DNA from 3 places in the Bradyrhizobium sp. 63_E2_N1_3 genome. Region 2 is predicted to be linked to each of the others. Evidence: riboswitches for the same ligand, from Rfam matches in the RefSeq annotation. Region 2 holds a riboswitch; each other region holds the start of a gene.
The links. Region 2 has a riboswitch for cobalamin ahead of AB7531_RS21010 (TonB-dependent receptor plug domain-containing protein). Riboswitches for the same ligand answer to the same signal wherever they lie in the genome.
Positions count from the first base shown of each region.

Region 1: it holds a riboswitch for cobalamin, as region 2 does, so the genes downstream of both, AB7531_RS30550 (TonB-dependent receptor) here and AB7531_RS21010 (TonB-dependent receptor plug domain-containing protein) in region 2, are expected to answer to the same signal.
Region 3: it holds a riboswitch for cobalamin, as region 2 does, so the genes downstream of both, AB7531_RS30635 (DUF1636 family protein) here and AB7531_RS21010 (TonB-dependent receptor plug domain-containing protein) in region 2, are expected to answer to the same signal.

Region 1 is NZ_CP197235.1:6,377,553-6,381,114, forward strand. It holds gene AB7531_RS30550 (TonB-dependent receptor) at 1-1,892, opposite strand, end outside; cobalamin riboswitch at 2,010-2,211, opposite strand; gene AB7531_RS30555 (histidine phosphatase family protein) at 2,283-2,855, shown strand; gene cobT (nicotinate-nucleotide--dimethylbenzimidazole phosphoribosyltransferase) at 2,862-3,562, opposite strand, start outside.
Region 2 is NZ_CP197235.1:4,419,367-4,422,928, forward strand. It holds gene AB7531_RS21000 (hypothetical protein) at 1-198, shown strand, start outside; gene AB7531_RS21005 (hypothetical protein) at 326-547, shown strand; cobalamin riboswitch at 623-836, shown strand; gene AB7531_RS21010 (TonB-dependent receptor plug domain-containing protein) at 1,180-3,066, shown strand; gene AB7531_RS21015 (DUF6925 family protein) at 3,084-3,562, shown strand, end outside.
Region 3 is NZ_CP197235.1:6,394,849-6,398,410, forward strand. It holds gene cobW (cobalamin biosynthesis protein CobW) at 1-1,040, opposite strand, end outside; gene AB7531_RS30635 (DUF1636 family protein) at 1,037-1,411, opposite strand; cobalamin riboswitch at 1,508-1,731, opposite strand; gene cobO (cob(I)yrinic acid a,c-diamide adenosyltransferase) at 1,772-2,407, shown strand; gene AB7531_RS30645 (cobyric acid synthase) at 2,431-3,562, shown strand, end outside.

The DNA.
Region 1 (3,562 bases), 2.0 Mb from region 2:
GCGATGTTGAGCTGCATGCCGCCGGCCGCTGCATAGACGTTCTTGCGCAGGATGTCGTAGGCCGAGAACGACCACTCCGCCCTGTTGTCCCAGAACAGGTGCTTGACGCCGGTCTCATAGGTGCGCGCGGTGGTCAGGTCGAGCGGCTGGGTCGGGCCGAGCAGGAAGATGTTGTTGGCCGAGATATCGGCGCCGGTCGCATACTGGCTGAAGAAGGTCAGGCCCGGAACGGCCTCCCAAGTGTAGCCGATACGCCCCGTCGTCGGGACCCAGGACGTCGAGAACGGGAAGTTCGCCTTTTCCAGCCCGGCGGAGTCGGTCGAGTTGCGGTCAAGCCCGATATGCTCGACGCGCAGGCCGCCGACCAGCGCGAAGGTTCGCGTGAGCTTCAGCCGGTCCTCGAACGACAGCGCTTCGTTGTCGATGCGCGCGGTCTGTTGCTGCGTCGTGAGCAGGCCGTAAAGGCCACGGTCGGGATTGACGAGCGAGACGTAATCGTCCGGGAAGTTGGCCGCGCCTGGCCTGACGAAATCGAGATAGCTGGACGAAAGTGTCGTGACCAGGCGGTTGTCGAAGCCTGCGATATTAGCGTCCCAAATCAGGTCGGTAATGTTGCCGACAAGGCGTTGGCTATGTGCAACATAGAAGCGCTCGCGATCGACCATGTTCGAGTTGGGCAGGCCCGTACTGGCATTGAAAGCCTCGATCTCGTTGTTGAACCAGGTACGCTCCGCGCCATAGGCATAGGCTTGGCTTTTCAGCGTCAGGTCAGGCGCCAGCTTCAGTTCGAAGCCGCCGCGCAGCCACACCTCTTGTGCCACGTTGCGGTTGTCGAGAACGTTGTAATTGGTGTTGAAGGTACGATCGTCGATCGTGATCGCACCGAGCTTCGTTTTGTTGAAGTTCGAGACGTAATTGCCCGAAACAATGCCGCTCGTCGCATGCGAGCCGCTGAAGGCGATCGGTACCAGCGGTGCGCCCCAATAGGCCTTCGAGCGATCTTCCCGGTACTCGATCGCGCCCCAGATCTTGAGGCTGTCGGAGATGCGGTAATTGAGCTGGCCAGACACATCCAACGTCTTGGTATTGGTGTCGTCGGCAAAGCCATTGAGCGAGGCGCGGCTGATGTCGAAGCGGTAGTCGAGCCCCTGCACGTTAGTGCTGCCGCCCGAGCCGTAATGGACGCCGAACGAGTTGAGCGAATCCCAGGAAAAGTCAGCTTCATTCCGGATCGGCCCGGTGTGTGGCTGCTTCGTGATCAAGTTGATTGCGCCACCGGCGGCACCTTCGCCCGACATCAGCGAGGCCGGACCTTTCAAAAATTCCACGGCTGCGAGATTGGCCGTATCCGTGATCCGCGAGGTCATGTTCTGCGGACCGATCTTGATGCCGTTGTAGAGCATGTTGATCTGGCTGTTGGTGAAGCCACGCATGGAGAAAGCCGCGGGCTCGGCCGGATTGTCGCCGGAGGTGACACCGACCGCGCCCTGCGCAACCTCCGACACGGTGCGATAGCCCTGCTCCCGCATGGTCGCGGCCGAGATGACTTCGACGGTCGCGGGTGTCTCCTGCACGGTCAGGCCGAGGCGCGAGGCGCTCTCGGCAACCACATTGGTGTTGAGCGGCGTCTGCGCCGCCGCGGTCGGCACGACGGGCTTGGCCGCGGCCGATGCGGCCGCTGGCCTGCGCGATGCTGCGCGGCGTGGGCTCTGCGCGTCCCGGGCCGCCGGCTTTGCCGGTTTGCGGGATTGGGCGGGCGACACCTCGACCGGCGGCAGCGGCTCGCGGGCCTGCTGCGCCACGGCGGCAGGCAGATCGAGGGTGGCAAATGACGTAAGCGCGGCGGAAGCGAGCAGGAAGCAACGCGGTCGTACAAGACGAATGGAAGACACAGTTCGGGACCTCGGTGTGACGTCAGTGGCACGTCACCGCGAACCAAGGTCCCATCTTCCGGCTTATGAGCCTTCCGATGAAGCCGAATGTCTGTACTCCCCGACCGACATCTTCGCGTGTGACCACGGCTGACGGCAGGTCTCCTGGCTCGCGGGTCAGTACCTTGCATCGCCTTCCCGGGACCGAGATACCCAGTGGCTCGTGACGCAAGATTCGCCGCTTACAGTTGCGGGGGCAGCCGCGGCATTGGGGACAAAATCCCCGCACCGCATTCCCTTTTCATCCCCACTCGGGGAAACCGTCAAAGCCATCTAGGATTACCGACAAGACAGAGTCAATGTGCCGGTGCGACGTTATTACCACAGCGACCAACTTCCCTGGAGATAGGCATGGAAGGCGAGACCTTCCTCTGGCTGATACGGCATGCGCCCGTCGACGGCGCCAAAGGGACGATCCACGCAGCCGACGCGCCCGCCGATCTCGGCGATCGCGTGCAGCTGGAGGCGTTGCGGCAGAGGCTTCCGCCAGATGCTGCGAGCTTGGCGAGCCCGGCGCGACGTACGGTTGAGACGGCGCGCGCGCTGGGACTCGAACCCGCGTTGGTGCCCGAATTCAGTGAGCAGGATTTTGGCGACTGGACCGGCCTGCGGCATGACGAGCTCGCGGCGACCGGCGGCGAGGCCTATGCGCAGTTCTGGAGCAATCCGGCGCGCGGCCGGCCGCCGGGCGGCGAAAGTTTTGAGGATCAGGTCGCGCGCGTCCGGCTGGGTCTCGCGCAAATCGGCGCCGGCTCAGCAACGCTCGTCGTGCACTCCGGCACGATCCGCGCCGCACTCTGCATTGCTCTGGATCTGACACCACAAGCGGCCCTGCGCTTCGTGATCGATCCGTTGTCACTGACCCGGATCGACCGGCTCGCCACCGGCTGGCGCGTCGTCGCGGTCAATCAGCGCGCGGCTTGAGCTGGATCAGGCCGGGCGATCCGGCACGTTGGCCTGCGCGAAGGTCGCCATGCCGTTGTGAAGGCTGCACGCGAGCCGCACCAGCGGCAGCGCGATGGCGGCACCCGATCCTTCGCCGAGCCTGAGATCGAGGCTGATCAACGGCTGCACGTTCAGCGCGCGCAGCACCAGCCGATGCCCCTGCTCCGCCGATTGATGCGACGGCAGCAGGAATGGCTGGCACGACGGGTTCAGCCGCACCGCCGCCAACGCGGCCACGGATACGATGAAGCCATCGATCAACACGGGAATGCGGGCTTGTGCAGCCGCAATGATGGCGCCGCAGATCGCCGAGATTTCGAGGCCGCCGACGGCGCACAGGATCTTTTCCGGCGAAGCACCTGCAACGCCATGCCGCACGATCGCAGCGTCGATCACGCGCGCCTTGTGCGCACGGCCGGCCGCATCGACGCCGGTACCGCTGCCCGCGATCTCCTCGGCACTGATGCCAAGCAGGCTCGCCGCAATCGCCGCCGACGTCGTGGTATTGCCGATGCCCATCTCGCCGAAGATCAGGAGATCGGGCCTGCCGGCGTCTGCGCGCGCGACTGCGCGCTGACCGGCTTCGAAGGCGAATGCCAGCTCCGTGGGGGTGAGCGCGGCTTCCACGCTGAAGTCGCGCGTGCCGCTGCGCGGCTTGTCGGTGACGATTCCTGCCATCTCCTCCT
Region 2 (3,562 bases):
ATGGCGGCCAACGTCAAACGTTCGAGCTGGTCTTCGTCGCCGCACGAGGTCCGCTTCGTATGCCCGCGCTGTCGCCGCGAGGAGACCGCCATCAGCTCGGCCTCCGGTGAGCTGACCCCGATCCGGCGCATCGACGCTCCGCTGCGCGACGTCACCGCGGCCTGGGCTCAGGCCCAGCGGCCAAGAGGTCGGGCGTAGCCCGCCCGTCACAGGACCAAGAGATCGGGCGTAGTCGGTTCTGCGCAACGCCTTGCGCGGTCCGTTTTGGAACCCGGCCTACGCCGACGCGTTTCCGCTCCGACATCAACGCATCGAGGCCCTGCGAATGATCAGCGAGCATTTCGACACCCGCACCCGGATCAACATGAAGCTGGCGCTGGATCGGGTCTGCCGCAATCGCCCGGTCGGCGAGGACCATTGCTTTCGCAGGTCCGTTGCCGAGAACATCATCCGCTGCGCGCTCACAGGCCGCACCGGCATCGGCCAGCTCGTCGATGCCGGCGAGCGGGCGATGATCAGGACGCGTTCGGAGCGGGAGCCGGCCTGATTGCGCCGGCTCAATCTCCGGTGCGGCGCTCTGACCGTGATGCAACCGGCCGATTGACTCTTCGCTTGCCCGCCCCGTAGATTGGCCGGTGACGGTTCTCCTCACGGAGATCAAAAGGGAACGTGGTGCGAGGTTTTCCCGATACCGGGATATTCTCAACGCCACGGCTGCCCCCGCAACTGTAAGCGGTGAATCTTTCGTCATATGCCACTGGGAATCTCGGTCCTGGGAAGGCGACGTAAGGTAACGACCCGCGAGCCAGGAGACCTGCCGTCAGCCGTGGTCACACGCGAAGATGTCGGTCGGGGAGTACAGACATTAGCTTCACCGGAGCAATCGAACGCTCCGCCGTGAAACCTCGTTCGCTGTGACGTGCCACTGACGTCATACCGAGGTTACAAGAGTGTCCCGTATTGTCTTTGCCGCCAGGCGCTTCCGCGCCGGCGTTGTCGCGTTCGTTTCCCTGTATTCGCTCGATCTGTCCATCGCCCGGGCCCAGCAGTCGGCATCGCCCGATCTGCTGCCGCCGGTCGAGGTCGCGCCGGACCGAGCGTGCGGCCAAGCCGCGAGCCGCGCGGCCGCCCGACCAGCCCGAGCAGCGGCGCGTCGCTCGGCTGCCGAAGCCCGAGCTGGTGCCGGCGTCGTCTCCGGTTGCCGGGGTATCCGCGGCCAACCTGTTTCCGACGGTCGTCGTCAGTCCGACGGGCGTTGTCACTCCGACCAATCTGGTTGCGAGCTCGGTGACGGTTCTGACCGCCAGAGACATAGAGCGCGATCAGCGCCGGACCGCATCCGATGCGCTGAGCGCGGTTCCTGGCCTGAACCTCGTGCAGACCGGCGGTCCGGGCGGACAGACGTCGATCTTCATGCGCGGAACGAATTCCAACCACACCAAGGTCCTGATCGACGGCATCGATGTCAGCGATCCCGGCAACCCGAACCGTTCGTTTGATTTCGGCCAGTTGCTCACCTCCGACATTCAGCAGATCGAAGTCCTGCGCGGTCCGCAGGGCGGTCTCTACGGCGCAGACGCGCTGGGTGGCGTGATCTCCATCGTGACGAAGAAGGGCGACGGTCCCGCCCGCGCCACCGGCTCGGTCGAGGGAGGCTCGTTCGGAACGTTCAATCAAACTGCAGGTCTGAGCGGCTCACAGGACCACTTCAACTATGCCTTCAACGTCGCGCATTTCCACGCGAACGACGTGCCGGTGACACCGGTCGAATTGCTGCCGCCGGGGCAGAAGGCGATCGGCAACTATTACGACAACATGACCTATTCGACGAAGCTTGGCGCCGAATTGAGCGAAAACCTCACGCTCAACGGCGTGGCGCGGTACACCGACGCCACCCTGCGCTTTACCGGAGACACCTTCGATCCCGTCACATCCGCGAGCTTTCCCGCGGCCGCGCAAAGCACGCAGACGGTGCACCAGCTCTTCACGCGCGGGGAGGCGGTCTGGTCCGCTCTCGACGACCGGATGAAAAGCTATTTCGGCGTCAACTACACCAATCACTGGAACTACAACATCTCGCCCGGCGACGCGATGGCCACGATCACGACCGGCGACCGCGTCAAGTATGATTGGCACACCACGACCCAGCTCGCGCCCAACAACAATGTCATCATTGGCGCGGAGCATGAGACCGAAACACTGCAAACGGCGACGGTTTCGGCGCAAAACGTCAACAAGGCCGGATATATGGAGCTGCAGTCCCAGTTCCGGGATCGCATCTTCTTCACGGCCAATGTCCGGCAGGACGACAACGAGCGGTTTGGAGAGCATCCGACCTTTCGTCTGGCGTCTGCCGTGATCGTGCCGGTCACGGATACGAAGTTCAAGGGAAGCTACGGCACGGGGTTCAAGGCGCCGACGCTCAACCAGCTTTACGTCAGCTTTCCCGCGTTCTTCTTCTTTGCAAATCCCAACCTCAGGCCCGAGGAAAGCGTCGGATACGACGCCGGCTTCGAGCAACCCTTGTTTGGCGATCGTGTCCGCTTCGGGTCGACCTACTTCCGTAACAACATTACCGACCTGATCCAGAGCACGTTCGATCCCGTGACGTTCACGAGCACCAACACCAATATCGGCAAGGCGATCACGGAGGGCACGGAGAGCTTCGTCGCGGCTGCGATCACCGACCGGCTTCGCGTTCGTGCCGACTACACTTTTACCCGCGCAGTGGATGCAACGGCGGGACTGGAGCTGCTGAGGCGTCCGAAGGAGAAGTGGAGCGCAAATGTCATCTGGAATCCGATCGACCCGCTCACATTGTCCGCAACAGTGTTGCACGTCGGGAGTTTCGTCGATGGCAACCGCGACTTCAGCATTCTGCGTCTGCTGGCTCCGGCCTACACTGTCGTCAACGTCGCAGCCGAATATCTGGTCACCGACCAGGTGAAGGTGTTCGGCCGGGTCGATAATCTCGCCAATGTGCACTATCAAAATCCGACCGGCTTTCTGCAGCCGGGACTGGGCGTCTATGGCGGCATTCGCCTGGCGAATTACGACGTCAGATAGTGAGAGAGAGAAGCCTCATGACGACGGCCGATCCGCTCATGGACCCGATCGCAAGCCAGCTTGCCGACGCTGAGGCCGGCTGGAGCGTCGGCACGTTCGGTGCCATTGCCGAGTTCACACGCGAGCCCGGTGAGGCCTTCGATATGGAGCAGTCTCGCAACGGGATCAGCGCCGTGACGCAGAAGGGTGGGATACGCGTTGTCTCCCACCCGGATCTGCGCCTGATCGCATCGGAATCGCCGACCACGGAGAGCTGGAGCCACCGCATCGCGCTGTGTCTTCCGCATGAAGCCAGCGCCATGAGTGGTCGTACCGTGTTGACCGAGCTCGGTCCGGATGTCGAGGCGCTCCTGACGAGGGATCGCAGCGGCATCCTGTTCGACCTTGGTCTCGGAACGTTGCAGATCGACGCCTGCATCCGCGTCAGCGATGCCGATGCCGTCGCCGCACTCAGGAGCCGCACGGGCCAATCCGTGTTCGCGCCCGAAAGCGATGC
Region 3 (3,562 bases), 2.0 Mb from region 2:
GATCCTGAAAGCCCAAGTCCGACCTTGATCGCGGCCTCGTCGATATCGCCGTGCTCGCCGATCACGACGAGCTTCGACTGCCTGAGAGCTGCGCCCCAGGGCTTGTCGAACTGGTGGCGCACGCGCTCGCCGACCGCTTGCAGCAACAGGCGCATCGGCTTGCCCGCGACCGCGATATAGCCCTTGACGCGCAGCACGTTCTGCTCGCGCGAAAGACGCTGCACCGATGCGACCAATGCTTCGATGTCGGTAACCTCCGGAAGATCGATCACGACGGAGGCGAAATCGTCGTGCTCGTGATCCTCCTCGCCGTCGTGATGCGAGGGGCGCGCGGCGAGATCGTTCTCTGCGGCAGCGCCGAGGCCAAGGATGACACGCGCATCGATCGCGCCATCGGTGACGGATAGCATCGGCACGCGGCGCGGCATCTCCGCGGTGATGGCGGCTTTGGCGGCTTCGATCCCTGCGGGCCCCGCAAGATCAGCCTTGGTCAGCAGCACGATGTCGGCGCAGGCGATCTGGTCCTCGAACACTTCCGACAGCGGCGTCTCGTGATCGAGATTTCCATCCGCCGCGCGCTGCGCTTCCACCGCAGCCGGGTCCGGCGCAAAACGGCCGGCGGCGACAGCCTCGGCATCGGCGAGCGCAATCACGCCGTCGACCGTGATCCGCGAGCGGATCTCCGGCCAGTCGAACGCCTTCAACAGCGGCTTCGGCAGCGCCAGGCCCGAGGTCTCGATCAGGATGTGATCGGGCCGCACCGGCCGCGCCAAGAGCTTTTCCATGGTCGGAATGAAATCGTCCGCAACGGTGCAGCAGATGCAGCCATTGGCGAGCTCGACGATGTTCTCCTCCGGGCAGTTGGCATCGGCGCAGGATTTCAGGATCTCGCCGTCGACGCCCTCGCTGCCGAACTCGTTGACGAGCACCGCGAGCTTCTTGCCGTCAGGGTTTGCGAGCAGATGCTGGATCAGCGTCGTCTTGCCTGAGCCGAGAAAACCGGTGACCACCGTCACAGGGACTTTTGCGAGCGAGTTCATTCGGCGGCCTCCGGCAACACGGCAATGGGGGGAATGCGGGCAAGCGACTGCTTGCGGAAGATTTCGGGACGGCTGCGCCAGGGCACGAGGCCATCGGGCGCGGCGGCATAGGCCGCAGCACCCGCGACCACGTCGCTCGCATGGGCCTCTGACAGACGGCCATAGACATAGGACCAGCGGCCGGGCGCGCTGAGCGCAACCGAGCAACCCTGGCTGCATGCCGACAGGCATTCAACGGGAACCACATTGACGCCCTCAGGCACGCCGGCGTCGAGGATCGCACCATGCAGGCGCTTGCCGGGCGTCGTCTCACCCTCGTCGAGCGTCTGGCCGGCACGGCAGGTAATACAGACGTGAAGTGTGACGGTCATCGCCTCTTCCAGGATAAACAGCGGGAGGCGAAGAGGCACACGGACCATTCCCCCGAAGGTCCGTTTCCCCGTCGCGGAACACCCCGTCCGCCGGTCCAAAACTCGTCCGCGCTGGCAGGTCTCCCGGCTTGCGGAGCAGGGCTTTTGGCCCTTCGATCCCCGCCTTCCCGATCCCCTGCGGGGGATCAGTGGCCTCGGGCATCTCTCCGGTCACGGTCGCGGGGGCGGCTGCAGTTTGGAGCCGAATCTTGTCGATTCGGACCCTATCGCATTCCCTCTTCGCCTGTCATAGGACAGGAACCAACGCCGGGCCACCATTTGCCCCCGGCCGCCTCTTGTCAAGCCGAAGGACCCTGTCAGATGACGCCTGAACCGGATACCCAAACGGCCGAGGAAACCGACGCCCGCCACGCCGCGAAAATGGCGAAAATCAAGGTCGCCCGCGACAAGATCATGGCGACCAAGAGCGGCGAGAAGGGCCTCATCATCGTCCACACCGGCGCCGGCAAGGGCAAGTCCTCCTCCGCTTTCGGCATGATCGTCCGCTGTGTCGCCCATGGCTTCCCCTGCGCGGTCGTGCAGTTCATCAAGGGCGCCTGGGACACCGGCGAGCGGCGCCTGCTCACCGGCCATTTCGGCGAGCTCTGCCAGTTCCATGCGATGGGCGAAGGTTTCACCTGGGAGACGCAGGACCGCGCCCGCGACATCGCCGCGGCGCAGGCCGGCTGGGCGAAGGCCAAGGAGCTGATATCAGATTCCAATCTGCGCATGGTCGTGCTCGACGAGATCAACATCGCGCTGCGCTACGACTATCTCGACATCGCCGAGGTCGTCGACTTCCTGAAAACGCACAAGCCGCCGATGACGCATGTCGTGCTCACCGGGCGCAATGCCAAGGACGAGCTGATCGAGATCGCCGATCTCGTCACCGAGATGACGCTGGTCAAGCACCCCTTCCGCTCCGGCATCAAGGCGCAAGCCGGCGTCGAGTTCTGACGACGCCAGATTCTGAAAACACCATGGCGCGCGCATTGATGATCCAGGGGGCCGGCTCGGACGTGGGCAAGTCGCTCATCGTCGCCGGCCTCGCCCGCGCCTTCACGCGGCGCGGCCTGCGCGTGCTGCCCTTCAAGCCGCAGAACATGTCGAACAACGCGGCCGTGACCGTCGACGGCGGCGAGATCGGCCGCGCGCAGGCTCTGCAGGCGCTCGCCGCCGGTGTCGAGCCGCACACCGACATGAATCCGGTGCTGCTCAAGCCCGAGACCGACGTCGGCGCGCAGGTGATCGTGCAGGGAAAGCGCATCGCGGCCGCGCGGGCGCGCGAATATGCGGCGATGAAACCGTCGCTGATGGGCGCGGTGCTGGAAAGTTTCGAGAGGCTGAAAGCGCGCGCCGATCTGGTCCTGGTCGAAGGCGCCGGCAGCCCGGCCGAGGTCAACCTGCGCAAGGCCGACATCGCCAATATGGGCTTTGCGCGCAAGGCCGACGTGCCCGTCGTGCTGGTCGGCGACATCGACCGCGGCGGCGTCATCGCCCAGCTCGTCGGCATCAAGACGGTGATCGACCCCGACGATGCCGCGATGATCGAGGGTTTCGTCATCAACAAGTTCCGCGGCGACCCCTCGCTGTTCGACGACGGCTACAAGCTGATCGAGCAGAAGACCGCGTGGCGCGGCCTCGGCGTACTGCCCTGGTTCGCGCGCGCCGGCGAGCTGCCGGCCGAGGATGCGCTGGGGCTGAGCGACGCGCGCAAGCCAGGCCAGTGCAAGATCGCCTGCCTCGCGCTGTCGCGGATCGCCAATTTCGATGATCTTGATCCGCTGAAACTCGAACCTGGCGTCGATCTCGTGATGGTGCGGCCGGGCGAAGCCATCCCCGGCGACGTCCGCCTCGTCATCATCCCCGGCTCGAAATCCACCCGCGGCGATCTCGCCTTCCTGCGCGCGCAGGGCTGGGACATCGATCTCCTGGCGCATCATCGCCGCGGCGGCCATGTGCTTGGCCTCTGCGGCGGCTATCAGATGCTCGGGCGCAGCGTCGCCGACCCTGACGGCATCGAAGGTCCCGCAGGCGATACGCCGGGTCTCGGACTTCTGGACGTCGCCACAATGATGAGCCCGCAGAAGACGCTGACGCGCGTCGCGGCCG